DNA from 3 places in the Kribbella sp. WER1 genome. Region 2 is predicted to be linked to each of the others. Evidence: riboswitches for the same ligand, from Rfam matches in the RefSeq annotation. Region 2 holds a riboswitch; each other region holds the start of a gene.
What was found. A riboswitch is a leader RNA that binds a small molecule or an ion and turns the genes downstream of it on or off. The one in region 2 is predicted to bind ZMP and ZTP.
Positions count from the first base shown of each region.

Region 1: linked by a shared signal. The riboswitch ahead of ACXJJ3_RS03670 (glycine hydroxymethyltransferase) and the one ahead of folP (dihydropteroate synthase) in region 2 are both predicted to bind ZMP and ZTP.
Region 3: linked by a shared signal. The riboswitch ahead of ACXJJ3_RS00145 (bifunctional 5,10-methylenetetrahydrofolate dehydrogenase/5,10-methenyltetrahydrofolate cyclohydrolase) and the one ahead of folP (dihydropteroate synthase) in region 2 are both predicted to bind ZMP and ZTP.

Region 1 covers NZ_CM135186.1:736,105-741,247, reverse strand. Annotated here, with positions in the region: gene ACXJJ3_RS03685 (hypothetical protein) at 1-246, opposite strand, end outside; gene ACXJJ3_RS03680 (GbsR/MarR family transcriptional regulator) at 243-713, opposite strand; gene ACXJJ3_RS03675 (DHA2 family efflux MFS transporter permease subunit) at 777-2,327, shown strand; gene ACXJJ3_RS03670 (glycine hydroxymethyltransferase) at 2,320-3,768, opposite strand; ZMP/ZTP riboswitch at 3,798-3,880, opposite strand; gene ACXJJ3_RS03665 (acyl-CoA dehydrogenase family protein) at 3,879-5,143, opposite strand, start outside.
Region 2 covers NZ_CM135186.1:7,262,147-7,267,289, reverse strand. Annotated here, with positions in the region: gene ACXJJ3_RS35525 (S8 family serine peptidase) at 1-2,181, shown strand, start outside; gene folP (dihydropteroate synthase) at 2,250-3,053, opposite strand; ZMP/ZTP riboswitch at 3,072-3,162, opposite strand; gene ACXJJ3_RS35515 (winged helix-turn-helix domain-containing protein) at 3,191-3,715, opposite strand; gene arfA (channel-forming protein ArfA/OmpATb) at 3,932-5,038, shown strand.
Region 3 covers NZ_CM135186.1:28,294-33,436, reverse strand. Annotated here, with positions in the region: gene ACXJJ3_RS00155 (prephenate dehydrogenase) at 1-632, opposite strand, end outside; gene aroH (chorismate mutase) at 629-997, opposite strand; gene ACXJJ3_RS00145 (bifunctional 5,10-methylenetetrahydrofolate dehydrogenase/5,10-methenyltetrahydrofolate cyclohydrolase) at 1,029-1,889, opposite strand; ZMP/ZTP riboswitch at 1,911-1,996, opposite strand; gene ACXJJ3_RS00140 (NUDIX hydrolase) at 2,001-2,651, opposite strand; gene prcA (proteasome subunit alpha) at 2,648-3,529, opposite strand; gene prcB (proteasome subunit beta) at 3,555-4,397, opposite strand; gene ACXJJ3_RS00125 (ubiquitin-like protein Pup) at 4,406-4,615, opposite strand; gene dop (depupylase/deamidase Dop) at 4,673-5,143, opposite strand, start outside.

The DNA.
Region 1 (5,143 bases), 2.1 Mb from region 2:
GGTGACCGGATGGTCGGTCCGGCCGGTCATCGTCTCGAGCTTGTCCATCGCGTACGTCGCGCCGTGCGGGCCGACCCGTTCCCAGCGGGTGACCCGCAGCGACGGACGGCCGCGGGTAAGGGTGTTGAGGGCGCGGAGTGCCGCGATCCCGGCGCGGTACAGCGGGACTCGGCGGCGCATGATCCGCGTCTCCCAGGCGACCCGCTCGTCGCTGTCGAGCCACGCCGTACCGCCGAGGGGTTTCACTGGTGGCGGTCCGCCCGCCAGGCCTTGATCATCTGGTCCATGTCGGCGTGGATGAACGCGAAGAAGTCCGCGGCCTCGGTCAGCCGCTCGGCGACGGGGCTGCCGGCCGGAAAGAGGTTCGCGCCGGCGCGGCTGGTGGACTCCCATTCGCCCAGGGCGAGGTTGCGGCGCTCGAGGATCGCGGCGAAGACGTCCTCGCGGATCCGGTAGTGGTCCTTGCGGGACCCGGGCACCCGCTCGCGGGAGATGAACGACACCTGCAGCAGTTGCCGGACCGCGCCGGACACGGCCGGCTGGCTGATCTTCAGGGACTCGGCGAGCTCGGCCGCGGTCAGTGTCCCGTCCGGGCTGACGAGCATCGCGCCCATCACCCGAGCCGACATCGTCGGTACGCCGCTGTTCGCCAGCACGCCGGCGAATCGCTCGACGAACTGGCTGACCGCCTCCCGGCTCGGTTCTTCCGCCATAGTTGAAGCTTACAGTCATCGGATTTATCGCAACTATCACAAATTTCTGATAACTTGAATTTCATGACCTCAGACGCCACCACCGCAGCGCCGACGCTCACCGGCGCCCGCCGCTTCGGTGTCCTCATCGCGTTGTGTCTCGCCGTCCTCGTGCTCGGCCTGGACACCACCGTGCTCAACGTCGCGTTGCCGACCCTCGCCAAGGACCTCGACGCGTCCACCAGCCAGCTGCAGTGGATGGCGAACAGCTACAACCTGGTGCTCGCCGCGTTGCTGCTGCCGGCCGGCCTGCTCGGCGACCGGTACGGGCGCCGCAAGATCATCGCGATCGCGCTCACGCTGTTCGGGCTCGCGTCCCTGGCCTGCGCGCTGGCGGACTCGGCCGGCGGGCTGATCGCCGCCCGGGCGTTCCTCGGGATCGGCGCCGCGATGATCGTCCCGGTCGCGCTCTCGCTGATCACCGTGCTGTTCCGCACCGAGGAGGAGCGGAAGAAGGCGATCGGCTTCTTCGTCGTTGCCAACAGCATCGGTATGCCGCTCGGCCCGATCGTCGGCGGCCTGCTGCTGGACCACGCCGGCTGGCAGTGGATCTTCGGGATGAACGTCCCGATCGCGTTCCTCGCCGCGCTCGCGGTCACGCTATTGGTGCCGGAGACCCGCAGTTCGCGGCGTCCGGCGATCGACTGGCTCGGCATCGTGCTTTCCAGCGCCGGTCTCGCCACCTTGGTGTACGGCGTGACCAAGGCGGGCGAGTCGTCCTGGTCGGACGCGGTCACGATCGTGTTCCTCGGGCTGGCCGTCGTACTGATCGGCGGGTTCCTGGTCTGGCAGCGGCGGAACCCGGAGCCGTTGATCGAGCTGCGGCTGTTCCGCGAGCGCGTGTTCACCGGCGGCGCCGTACTGCTGACGGTGTCGGTGTTCGCGATCTTCGGGTTGCTGTTCACGATGCCGCAGTACTTCCAGGGCATCAACGGGTCCGACGCATTGCACACCGGGCTGAAGTTGCTGCCGTTCATCGGCGGGATGACGGTCGGCGCGAAGCTGGCCGAGCCGGTGGAGTCGCGGATCGGTACCCGGCTGGTGGTGATGGCCGGGTTCGTGGTGATGGCGGTCGGGTTCGTGCTCGGCGCGTTCACCGACCTCGGCACCGGGTACGGGTACACGGCGATCTGGTTCGTGGTGGTCGGGTTCGGCCTCGGGTGTTCGATGCCGCAGGCAATGAACGCCGCGCTCGGGGTCCTGGATCCGGAGCGCGCCGGTACCGGGTCCGGGCTGTTGCAGGCGTTCCGTCAGGTCGGCGGGACAGTCGGTGTCGCGGTGCTCGGAACGGTACTGAACTCGGTGTACCGGCAGAACGTCGACACCACCGGTCTGCCGGCCCAGGTGGCGGACGCGGCGGAGCGGAGCCTGGCCGGTGGGCTCGCGGTGGCGTCCAAGACCGGGTCAGCGGGGCTGGCGAGCAGTGTGCGGGACGCGTTCCTGACCAGCCTGAACACCACCATGTGGGTCTCCGGCGGCATCGCCGTCGCCGGCGCGATTCTCGCCGCGGTACTGATGCCGAAAAAGGCTGCCCGCCCCCGGCAGGCCGAGGACGGGCAGGTCGTGATCAGCTGAGCTCGAGGCCCGGGTACAGCGGGTGCTTGTCGAGGATCTCCGCGGAGGCGGCGCGGGTCTTGTCGGCGACGCCGTCGGCGAGGACGTACTTCGCCTTCGACGGAGCGCCCGCGGCCGTCGTCGTCGGGGTGGTAGACGAGAGGACGTCGACGATCAGCTCGGCCACCCGGTCGAACTCGTCGGCGCCGAACCCACGCGTGGTGAGCGCCGGCGTACCGATCCGGACTCCGGAGGTGTACCAGGCGCCGTTCGGGTCCCGCGGTACGGCGTTCCGGTTGGTCACGATGCCCGCGTCGAGCAGCGCCGACTCGGCCTGCCGGCCGGTGATGCCGTACGACGAGACGTCGAGCAGGACGAGGTGATTCTCGGTACCGTCCGTGACCAGCTTGACGCCACGCTTCATCAGGCCCTCGGCGAGCGTGACCGCGTTGTCCGCGACGTTCTGCGCGTACTCCTTGAAGGCGGGCTGCCGGGCCTCGGCCAGCGCGACCGCCTTCGCCGCCATCGTCTGGCTGAGCGGGCCGCCGAGCACCATCGGGCAGCCGCGGTCGACGGACTCGGCGTACTCCGGCTGGCACAGCACCATGCCGCCGCGCGGGCCGCGCAGCGACTTGTGCGTGGTCGTGGTGGTGACATGCGCGTGCGGCACCGGGTCGAAGTCGCCGGTGAACACCTTGCCCGCGACCAGGCCGGCGAAGTGCGCCATGTCGACCATCAGGGTCGCGCCGACCTCGTCGGCGATCTCGCGCATCTTCGCGAAGTTCACCTTGCGCGGGTACGCCGAGTAGCCGGCGATCAGGATCAGCGGCTTGAACTCACGCGCCGCCCGGGCGACCTCGTCGTAGTCGAGCAGGCCGGTCGCGGGGTTCGTCCCGTACGAGTGCTGGTTGAACATCTTGCCGGAGATGTTCGGCCGGAAACCGTGCGTCAGGTGGCCGCCGGCGTCCAGCGACATGCCGAGCATCTTCTGGTCGCCGAGCGCCTTGCGGAGCTTGGTCCAGTCCTCCTCGGTCAGGTCGTTGACGTGCTTCGCGCCGGCCTCGGCGAGCGCCGGAGACTCGATCCGCTGCGCCAGGATCGCCCAGAACGCGACCAGGTTCGCGTCGATGCCGGAGTGCGGCTGGACATAGGCGTGCGGGGCGTTGAACAGCGCCTGCGCGTGGTCCGCGGCGGTCTGCTCGACGGTGTCGACGTTCTGGCAGCCGGCGTAGAAGCGGTGCCCGACGGTGCCTTCGGCGTACTTGTCCGACAGCCAGTTGCCCATCGTCAGCAGCGTGGCGGGGGAGGCGTAGTTCTCGCTCGCGATCAGCTTCAGCGAGGAGCGCTGGTCGGCCAGCTCGGCCCGGATCGCGCCGGCGATGGTCGGCTCGACCGCGGCGATCACCTGCAGCGCGTTGTTGTACGCGGCCGACGCGGCGGCGGCATCGAAGGTCTGAGTCATCGTTGTCTCTCCTGCGGTTTGCAGTGGGTCGAAGGCACCCAGGCGCACGGTGCCGACGGGTTTCGCTCCCCGGTGGTTCTCCACCTTCAGCGCGCCAGTCGCGACGCCGCTCACCCTATCGTGCGGTCGAGGATCCGCTCGAACGGCGTCGTCCGTGGGAGCGTGCCGAAGACGCCGCCCCAGTCGCCCGCCAGCCGCGACGCGACGAACGCGTCCGCGACCTCCGGCGTCGAGTGCCGGATCAGCAGCGAAGCCTGCAGACACAGGGCCATCAGCGCGGCGAGCCGTCGCGCACCGGCCTCGGCGTTGTCGACATCAGCAAGCGCTTGCAACACGTCGTTGACCGCGGCATCCAGCCGCTGGTCCGCACCCTGCACGGCCGCCAGCTCCGTCAGCCAGGCGTCGAGCGACTCCGGCCGCCGGAGCGCCCGCAGTACGTCGAGCGCGTTGACGTTGCCTGATCCTTCCCAGATCGAGTTCAACGGCGACTCCCGGTAGAGCAGCGGCAGCCCGGACTCCTCGACGTACCCGTTCCCGCCGAGGCATTCCAGCGCCTCGGCAACCATGAACGGCGTCCGCTTACATACCCAGAACTTCGCCAACGGCAACCCGATCCGCCGAAACGCCCCTTCGGCCGCCGCGCTGCGCGGGCGCTCGCCCGCCCCACCGCGAGATGCGTCGACGGCTGCGGCGAGGCGCATGGCGAGGGCTGTCGCGGCTTCGCTCTCGATCGCGAGATCGGCGAGGACGTTCTGCATCGCGGGCTTGTCCGCCAGCAGTCCGCCGAACGCCGACCGATGCCGCGTGTGCCAGACGGCCTCCACGAGCGCCCGCCGCTGGAGGGCGGACGACCCGAGTACGCAGTCCAGCCGGGTGGCCGCGACCATCTCGATGATCGTCCGGACCCCGGCGCCCTCCTCGCCCAGCCGGTACCCGATCGTCCCGTGGAACTCCACCTCGGACGACGCGTTCGACCGGTTCCCGAGCTTGTCCTTCAGCCGCTGCAGCGCGAACGGGTTCCGATTGCCGTCGGCAAGCACCCGCGGTACGACGAAGCAGCTCAGCCCGTCCGGCGCCTGCGCGAGCACCAGGAACACGTCCACCTGCGGCGCGGAACAGAACCACTTGTGCCCGTCCAGCTGGTACACGTCCCCGGCCGGCGTCGCCGTCGTCAGGTTCGCCCGGACGTCGGACCCGCCCTGCTTCTCGGTCATCCCCATCCCGGCCAGTACGCCGCCCTTCGCCGCGGCCGGCAGCCGTCGTACGTCGTACTCCGTGGACGCCAGCCGCGGTACCCACTCCGCCGCGAGCCGCTCGTCCGCCCGCAGCGCCGGGACAGCGGCGTACGACATCGAGATCGGGCAGCCGTGCCCGG
Region 2 (5,143 bases):
CCGGTCGTGGACCTGACCTCGGTCGCCGCTCCGGTGATCCGGTTCAACCAGGACTTCAAGCGGCTCGGTGACAAGGCCGACGTGGACGTCTCGATCGACGGCGGCGCCACCTGGACCACCGTGCTGGCGCAGACCGCGAACGCGACCGGCCAGAAGGAGATCGCGATCCCGCAGGCCGCCGGACAGGCCAACGTGCAGGTCCGGTTCCACTACTACGAGGCGAAGTACGCCTGGTGGTGGGAGATCGACAACGTCCTGATCGGCAGCCAGGTCACCTGTGTGCCGACCGGCGGCGGCATCGTCGTCGGCAACGTCAAGGACGCCAACACCAACGGTTACGTGAACGGCGCGGTCGTCAGCCACGACGGCACCACCGAGAGCGCGACCACCGAGGCGACGCCCGAGGACACCGGCCTGAACGACGGCTTCTACTGGCTGTACACGGCGGCCGACGGCAACCAGAACTTCACCGCCAAGGCCGGCAACTACGTCAGCTCGTCCGCGACCGTCGGGGTCGAGGCCGACTGGGCCACCACCGCCGACTACACGCTGAAGGCCGGCCGGCTGGCCGTCACGCCGGGCAGCATCACCGGCAGCCTGAAGCTGCCGACCGGCAAGGTGACCAAGTCGTTCAAGGTCACCAACACCGGTGGCGCGCCGGTGGACGTGAAGTTCGGCGAGAAGAACAGCGGATTCGTCCTGGAGAACGCGAACGGCACCAAGACCACCAAGGCCGAGGTCGAGAACGGGGTCGGCGCCCCGCTGCAGCGGCTCGCGGTGGACACGTCGTTCGCCCGGATGCTGTCCGGCAAGACCGGCACGCCGACGGCGGCCGCGAAGCCGATGGCGGCTCCGTGGGCCGACATCGCCGACTACCCGGCGACGGTGATGGACAACCGGGTGGTCAACCTCGACGGCAAGATCTATTCGATTGCCGGTGGCAACGGTAGTGCGTCGACGGCGAACAGCTACGTGTACGACCCGGCGTCGCTCGCCTGGACCGCGATCGCCCCGCTGCCGGGCGCCCGCAACGCGATCACCGTCGGCGTCGTCGGCGGCAAGATCGTCGCCAGCTCCGGCTGGGGCGCCTCCGGCCCGGCCGCGGACACCTGGTCGTACGACCCGGCGTCCAACGCCTGGACCGCGGTCGCGGCCAACCCGGCTCCCCGGGCCGCCGCCGGCCAGGCCGTGCTCGACGGCAAGCTGTACGCCGTCGGCGGCTGCACCACCGCGAACTGCACCCCGATGAGCAACACCGTGGTGCGGTACGACGCCGACGCGAACAGCTGGCAGACGCTGGCGAACTACCCGAAGTCGGTCGCGTTCGCGTCCTGCGGCGCCATCGACGGCAAGCTGTACTGCGCCGGCGGTAACGACGGCACGAACTCGCTCAAGTCGGCCTACGTCTACGATCCGGGAGCCGACTCCTGGACCGCGATCGCGGACGCCCCGGCCGACCACTGGGCGGCGTCGTACGCCGTCGCCGGTGGCAAGCTGCTGATCGTCGGCGGCGTCCAGGCCGGTGCGGTCACCAACGCCGGCTTCGCCTACGACCCGGCCGCCGAGGCCTGGTCGGCACTGCCGAACTCCAACCTGCCGCGGTACCGCGGTGGCGCGGCGTGCGGCTTCTACAAGGTCGGCGGCTCGTCCGGCGGCTTCACGGCGACCGCGGACAGTGAGGCCCTGCCGGGTCTCGAGGACTGTGCCGAGTCGTCCGGGGACGTGAGCTGGATGTCCCTCGACCAGACCGCGGCCACGCTGGCCCCGGGACAGTCGACGACCGTCAAGGTGACGCTCTCCGCGAGCGTCGACCAGCCCGGCGCCTACACGGGTGCCGTGACGATCGGTGAGAACACCCCCTACTCGGTCGCACCGGTCGGCGTGACGATGAACGTCACTCCGCCCACCACCTGGAGCAAGCTGATGGGTACGGTCACGGGCGTCAGCTCGGCCGGCGCGTCCGCTCCGCTCCCGGGCGCGATCGTCGAGGTGGACTCGTGGGCGCAGTCCTACACGTTCATCACCGACAACAACGGCCAGTACGCGTACTGGCTGGACCGTCGCAACAACCCGCTCACCCTGATCGCCGCGAAGGACGGCTACAAGCCCCAGACCCGCACCACCAAGCTGGTCAACGGGACTCCTGTCGTCGAGGACTTCGCACTGGAGTCGATCAAGTAGTCAGGTAGTACTCGGCCCCGGACCCGTTGCGGGTCCGGGGCCGAGCCTCGTTTTGCGGAACTTTTCCGTCAGCAGGTGCCGGAAAAGTTCCGCAAAACGCCCCGGACCAGCAAGGCGTCCCGTAGCGCGTGCGGCTCGTGGGTGCGGATGTAGTCGGCGCCCTGGTCGGCCGCGGCCAGTTCGGCGGCGAGGGTCGCCGGGCCGATCCCGGCCGTGCGGGTCCCGGTGATCTCGCGCAGGAACGACTTCCGCGACGGCGAGACGAGGACGGGTACGCCGTACCGCTCCTTGAGGCGGCTGAGGTCGCGGAGGATCGCGATGGACGGTTCCGGCGTACTGCCGAGGAAGTAGCCGAGGCCCGGGTCCAGCACCAGGCGTTCGCGGGAGATTCCCGCGGACTGGAGTGCGGCGATCCGCTCGTCGAAGAAGTCCTCGACGCGGGTCCAGATCTCCGCCGCGTCGGTCGCCACCCGGGTCGCCGGGCCGGTCCGCTGCACCGAGTGCATCACGACCAGGACGCACGAGCTGTCGACAAGTCCGTCGTACGGCGGCGGGAATCCCTGGATGTCGTTCAGGTACGACGCCCCGCGCGCGACGGCCCACCGCTGCGTCTCCGGGTGGTACGAGTCGACGCCCCACGGAATCTTCCGCAGACCGTCGACGACCGGGGTCAGGCGGGCGATCTCCTCGGCCGGCGGCACCTGCTCCGCGTCCGGATGGCTCGACGCGGGGCCCAGCTCCACCACGTCCGCGCCGTCGGCGTGCAGTCGCCGGGCGTGCTCGATCGCGGCGTCCGGCCGTAGATAGCGTCCCCCGTCGGAGAACGAGTCCCGCGTGACGTTGACGATTCCCACCACGCGGGGTCGTCCCATGCCGGCCTCCAGGTCGATACCAGAAGCCCAGGCGCACGGCGTACGTCATCGAGACGGGACCGCTCCCCGGTGGTGAACCCCACCTCCCGCGCCAGTCACGGCCCGTCCGCAGTTTACTGAATGCGCGGCTCTGCGGATCAGGCCGCGGGCAGCAGGTGGAAGCCGACGCCGCGGACCGCGTGGATGGTGACCGCGGCGCCGAGGTTCGCGAGCTTCTGGCGCAGGCGTTTGACGACCGAGTGGATGTGCGAGCCGTGGCCGAGGTGCTCGTTGCCCCAGACCGCGTGGTGCAGGCGCTGGTACGTCCACACCCGGCCGGGTTCGGCCGCCAGGCAGTGCAGGAAGTCGTGCTCCAGCCGGGTGAGCGGCAGTTCGCGGTCCTTCCAGCGGACCACCCGGCGGTCGACGTCCAGCTGCAGCTCGGGGATCGGCTCCGGAACCGCCTTGATCTGTGGAGGTTCGGCCGCGGACACGATCCGCGGCGCGGCGCCGGTCAGTTCGAAGAACGCGCGCGCCTGGTCGGCGTTCGACACCAGCAGCAGCGCGTCGGCCCCGCCCAGCAGGCGCGCCAGATGCACCCGTTCGGCGGTGGACGCGGCCACCCCGACGATCAGCGACGAATCGGTCTGTCTGTCTTCCGTCCCAGCAGCGATCGGCAGCACAACAAGCCCTCCCCAGTCGAAACCGGCCCGAGCTAAGTACGGTTCACGGCACTAACTAAGTCAAGGGATTCGTGGTGCAGCGGGCTGGCGCATATGCGTCCTGTCCGAGAAAGGACAAGAAACCCGGCGCCGCATGGCCTTGCGGTGTGCGGTGGACGGGCGCGGCGGAGTACTCTCCTCGCGCACGGCCACTCTGACCGCATCCACGGAGGAACAGTGCCCGGTCTTGTCCGACGGCCGCTCGTCATCTGGCTGCTCGCGGCCATCGCGGTGCCCGTACTGCTCACCGCCATCCTGGTTCCGGCCCGCGCCGGCACCACCGAGGACGACCTGCGCGAACGCACCCAGGCGGCGTTGAAGGCTCGCGGGATCGAGACCGGCTCCGTCGACTTCGACGGCCGGGACGCGCACGTCACCGTGCCCGCGGGCGTCGACGAGGGGCAGGTCCGGGAGGTCGTCGCCGCCGTCGACGGGGTACGGGCGGTGCGGATCGACCACGGGGGCGCCGTACCGGCGACGCCCACGCCGGCGACGCCTTCGCCGACGACGAGCGGTGCTCCGGTGCAGGACGACGTACCGGAGTTCGAGGTCGGGCGGACGGATCAGGCGATCCGGGTGCAGGCGCCGGTCCGCAGCCAGGCGGTGAAGGACGCGCTCGGCGCCGAGGTGCGGCAGGTGCTCGGGGCGGACCGCGAGTACGACGACCGGACCACGATCGACCCGGCGAACGGGCTGGCCGACGCGAGCGCGTTGACCGCGTTGCTGCGGGCGCTCGCGATCGGGACCGGCGACGCGTCGGTGCGGTACGACGGGGAGACCGTCACGTTGTCCGGACAGGTACCGGACCAGGCGACCAAGGCGACCGTCGGACGGGCCGCGGCGAAGGCGGTCCCGGGCGCGGTCGTCGCGGACCAGCTGGTGCTGCCGAAGCCCACCACGCAGAGCGAACCGTGCCGAACCTTCCCGACCCGGCTGGCCGCGTTCACCCGACAGCACCCGATCAACTTCCTCTCCGGCACGTCGATCGTGAACGACGCGTCGAAGCCGTCCGTGGTCGAGGCCGCCGTACTGCTGAAGTCCTGTACGACGGCCCGCGTCGAGGTCGCCGGGCACACCGACAACCTCGGCTCCCCGTCGACCAGCCTGCCGCTGTCCGAACGCCGCGCTGCCGCGGTGAAGGCGGAGCTGGTACGCCTCGGCGTCGCCGCGGGACGGATCACCGCGAACGGGTACGGCGAGGCGTTCCCGATCGCCTCCAACACCACCGGCACCGGCCGGATCGCCAACCGCCGCGCCGAAATCCGCGTCAACCCGGCCGGCTGAACCGTGCGTCCTTCTCCAGGTGAAGTGCGGCCGACAGGGCTGAACCGTGCATTCGTCTCCAGGTGAAGTGCGGCCGAGAGGGCTGACGGAGTAGGGTCGCCGTGG
Region 3 (5,143 bases), 1.4 Mb from region 2:
ACGTCGCGGACGCCTTGGCCGGACAGTTCCAGGTGCGAGGACGGCGCGTCGGCCAGCGTCCCGGCGGCCAGCGCGGACATCAGGTGCGGGAGGTGGGAGACGCGCGCGACGCCGAGGTCGTGGTCCGCCACCGACATCTCGACGGTACGAGCACCGCACGCCTCGGCCAGCCGCCGTACCAGATCCACGGCGTCCGGGTCGCTGGTGCCGTGCGGGGTGACGGCCCAGGTGGCGCCGTCGAACAGGTCGGCGCGCGCGGCCAGCGGGCCGTTGCGTTCGGAGCCGGCCATCGGGTGACTTCCGACGTACCGGCTGACGTCCGGCACCAGGCTGCGCGCGTCCGCGAGCGGCTTGCTCTTCACGCTCGCCGCGTCCGTCACCACCGCGGTGGTCTGCTGCAACTGCTCGGCGACGACCGCTCCGACGTGATCCGGCGGTACGGCGACCACGACCAGCTGCGGCTCGATCTGCACGGCCCGCGAACCGGCGCCGATCCGCTCGGCCATCAACGCGTTGTCCGGGTTGCCGTCGACGAGCTCCACGACGACGCCGAGCCGCGCCAGCGCGAGCCCGATCGACGTCCCGATCAAGCCCGTCCCGACGATCCGCACGGGACCACGCAGCTCGGTCACTGGGCGCCGGTCAGGTCTGGGCGGAGGGCGACCGCGCCGTGCAGGTACACGTGCTGGATCTTGTCCCGCGAGCGCGGCGTCTCGGTGTGCACCATCAGCCGGACGACCCGCGGCAGCGCGTGCGGCACCGGGATCTCCTGCATGCACATCAGCGGTACGTCGGTCAGCCCGATCTGGCGGCCGGCGACCGCCGGGAACTCCGAGCGGAGGTCCGACGTGACGGTGAACAGGATGCTGATCAGATCCTCGTTCTCCAGATCGTTCGCCTCCAGGACCGCCTTCACCAGCTCCGCGGTCCGCTCGAGCAGATGCTCGCGCTCGTCCACGTCCAGCTGGGTGGCACCCCGGATCGCGCGTACCGGCACGTCGTTCCTCCTCGTTCGTCTGCCCCAAAGACTAGTTCAGCGTAGTCAAGGCGTGGACAGCCGTCTCAGCGGCGTCGACCGTCTGCTCCAGCAGCAGCGCGATCGTCATCGGCCCGACCCCGCCCGGCACCGGCGTGATCAGCCGCGCCACCTCGGCCGCCTCGACGAAGTGCACGTCGCCGACGTTGCCCTCGTTGTACCCGGCGTCGACGACCACCGCGCCCGGCTTCAGCCAGTCGCCGCGGACGAAGTTCGCCTTGCCGACCGCGGCGATCACCACGTCGGCGGTCCGGACCAGGTCCGGGAGGTCGCGGGTCCGGGAGTGCGCGTACGTGACCGTCGCGTTCGATGCCAGCAGCAACATGCCGGCCGGCTTCCCGAGGATCGGGCTGCGGCCGATCACCACCGCATGCGCGCCTTCCAGCGGTACGTCGTACGCCGCCAGCAACCGCATGATCCCGCCGGGCGTCGCGGACCGGAAGCCGGGATCGCCGAACGCCATCGCCGCGAACGACCGCATCGTGACGCCGTCGACGTCCTTGCCCGGGTCGATCGCCTCGAACGCGGCTCGCTCGTCGATCTGCGCCGGCACCGGATGCTGCAGCAGGATCCCGTGCACCGCCGGGTCCTCGGACAGCTTGGTGATCTCCGCGACCAGCTCCTGGGTGCTCGTCGAGGCCGGCAGCACGACGCTGCGGGACGCGATACCCGCCTTCTTCGACCGGTTCTGCTTCATCCGCACGTACGTCGCGGACGCCGGGTCGTCGCCGACCAGGACGGTCGCCAGGCACGGCTGGACGCCGTACTTCTCCTGCAGGACGGCCGCCCGCTCCGCCGCCTTCGCCACCATCTCGGCGGCGAGGTCGGTACCGATCATCAGCTCAGCACTCATGCGCGCACACTCCTCTGAGTTCGAAGGTGCCCAGGCGCGCGGCGAAGCCGGATGGCAGACCGTTCCCCGGTGGTTCGTCCACCTCAACGCCAGTCGCGGTCCGCCTCGAGTCTAGAGCAGGCCGGCGTGGTCCAGCGCCAGGTAGGCGGCGTCGATGCCGGTCATCGCGCCCGGGTTGCGCAGCTCGGCGCGGAATGCGTCGACGGTGAGCTCGACCGGTACGCAGTCCTCGGCCTCGTCCAGCTGCTGCTTGCCGTCGGGGCGGCAGCCGCGGGCGATCGCGACGTACTTGCGGAAGGTCGAGGACGCACCGGACCACTGCCAGCCGACCACGTCGAGGGTCTCGCAGGTGTACCCGGTCTCTTCCTCGAGCTCGCGCGCACCGGCCGCCGCCACGTCCTCGCCGGGCTCGACGAGACCGCCCGGGAGGTTGGTCACGACGGTGTCCGGGCCGGCGCGGAACATCCGGATCGTCACGATCCGCCCGTCCGGCGTCAACGGCAGCACCGTCACCCCGGCGTCCACGCCCGCCTCACGGCCGGAGACGTCCCACTCGATCTCCCGCCCGTCCGGCATCCGGTACCGCCGCAGCCGCACCGACAGGAACCGCTCGAACCCGACCTCCTCCCCCAACAACTCCCACGGCGCCGGATCCCCCACCACCGTGTCGGTGGGTGACGTGTGGGTGGTGGGGTTTGGGGGGTGAGACGGCTCAGCCGCCACGTTGGTCGTGGCGGCTGAGTTGTCGATCTGGTCCGTCACAGCGGACGGTTGTCGTCGGGGTCTTCCGGCGGGGCGACCGGGGCGTCGTCATCGTCGGACGGCGGCGCGACCGGCGTCTCCGCGGACGTGCTCCCGGCGGACGTGGTCTCGGCGGAGGTTGTGTCCTCGGACTTCGCCGCGGTCTCCTCGTCGCCATCCGTCGAATCGTCGGAGTCCGGGTGGGACTCCGAGAGGATGGTTTCCAGCGTCGCCTCGGAGATGCGCTTGAACTTGCGGACCTGCGACCTGGTCCGGTCCAGCACCGCGACCTCGAGCTGGTCCGGTGTCAGCTGCCGGACCTCGGTGCCGTCGTGGCCGAGGGCATCCACCGCGAGCCGGAGCGCGCCGGCCAGCGAGATCCCCTCCTGGTAGTGCTCGCCGACATAGTCAGCGACCTGGTCTGCCGGGCCGCCCATCACGGCGTACCCCTGGACGTCGGCGATCGAGCCGTCGTACGTGAGCCGGTAGATCTGGTCGTCGGACGCACCCGCGCCGACCTCGGCGACCAGGATCTCCACCTCGAGCGGCTTCTCGCCGCCGGAGGAGAAGATCGCGCCGAGCGTCTGCGCGTACGCGTTCGCGAGCGCGCGGCCGGTCACGTCGCGCCGGTCGTAGGAGTACCCACGCATGTCGGCGAGCCGGACGCCGGCGATCCGCAGGTTCTCGAACTCGTTGTACCGGCCGACGGCGGCGAACGCCATCCGGTCGTAGATCTCGGCCACCTTGTGCAGCGCGGGCGACCGGTTCTCCGCGACGAACAGGATGCCGTCGGCGTACTGCAGCGCGATCGCGCTGCGGCCCTTGGCGATGCCTTTCCGGGCGAAGTCCGCCCGGTCCCGCATCAGCTGCTCGGGCGAGACGTAGAAGGGAACGCTCATCGAGTCCTCTGTCAGTTCAGGGTGGTCAGGTCAGGGACGGAGCGGCAGGACCGTCGGGACGCCGGTGGCGCTGCTCCCAGGCCGCGTCGACCAGGGAGGCCACCTCGTCCTCGGGCAGCCGCCGGTAACCGTCCGCGGTGACCACGCCGACCACCGGGAAGATCCGCCGCAGCATGTCCGGCCCGCCGGTCGCCGAGTCGTCGTCGGCCGCGTCGATCAGGGACTGGATCGTCACCGTCACGCAGTCGATCTCGGACAAGTCCGGCCGGTAGAGCTTCTTCAGCGCGCCGCGGGCGAACAGCGAGCCCGAGCCGACGCTGTGGAAGTGGGTCTCCTCGTACCGCCCGCCGGTCGGGTCGTAGGAGAAGATCCGGCCGCCCTTGATGTCCTCGTCGTACCCGGCGAACAGCGGCACCACGGTGAGGCCCTGCATCGCCATCGGCAGGTTGCCGCGGATCAGCGCGCTCAACCGGTTCGCCTTGCCGTCCAGGCTCAGCGTCGCGCCTTCGAGCTTCTCGTAGTGCTCCAGCTCGACCTGGAACAACCGGACCATCTCGATCCCGAAACCGGCCGAGCCGGCGAAGGCGACCACCGAGTACTCGTCGGCCGGGAACACCTTCTCGATGTCACGCTGGGCGATGATGTTGCCCATCGTGGCCCGCCGGTCGCCGGCCATCACGACACCACCGGGGAAGGTGGCTGCGACGATCGTCGTACCGTGCGGGACTTCGCTGGACAGGTCGCCCTGTCCGAGCGACCGGCGTCCGGGCAACAGGTCGGGCGCGTGCCCGGCCAGGAAGTCCATGAACGACGAGCCGCCCGGGGTCAGGAAGGCTTCCGGCAGCCGGCCGGAGGCATCAGATGTCATCGAGCGGTTCACTCCCCACCCTTTTGCACGAATCCGCGGACGAACTCCTCGGCGTTCTCCTCCAGGACCTCGTCGATCTCGTCCAGGATCGAGTCGACGTCCTCGTCGAGCCGTTCTTTCCGCTCCTGGACGTCCTCCGACGCCTCGACCTGCTCGACCTCTTCCTCGGTCGACGAACGCTTCGGCTGCTTGTGCTGCTGACCGCCGTCCTTCGCCATATGGCCACCTCCTAGAACCGCTGGGGAGATCGCCCAAATCGACCTCCACTAGCGACCCTACCCGGCCGCACCCCCAGTAATGGTGCGAACCAGGTCACTGGCGGTGTCGCATTGGTCAAGAAGTGCCCCGACATGCGCCTTCGTGCCCCGCAACGGGTCCAGAGTAGGGATCCGCTGCAACGATTCCTTCCCCGGCAGGTCGAAGATCACCGAGTCCCAGGAGGCGGCCGCGACCTGCGGCGCATACTGCTGCATGCAGCGGCCGCGGAAGTACGCCCGGGTGTCGGTCGGCGGGTGCGCGACCGCCATCCGGATCTCCTCGTCGGTGACGATCCGCTGCATCCGCCCGGACTTCACCAACTTGTAATAGAGACCCTTGTCCGGGCGCAGGTCGGCGTACTGCAGGTCGACCAGGTGCAGCTTCGAGTCGTCCCAGTCCAGCCCGTCGCGGTCGCGGTACGACTGGAGCAGCTTGTACTTCGCGACCCAGTCCAGTTGGTCCGACAACTTCATCGGGTCGATGGCGAG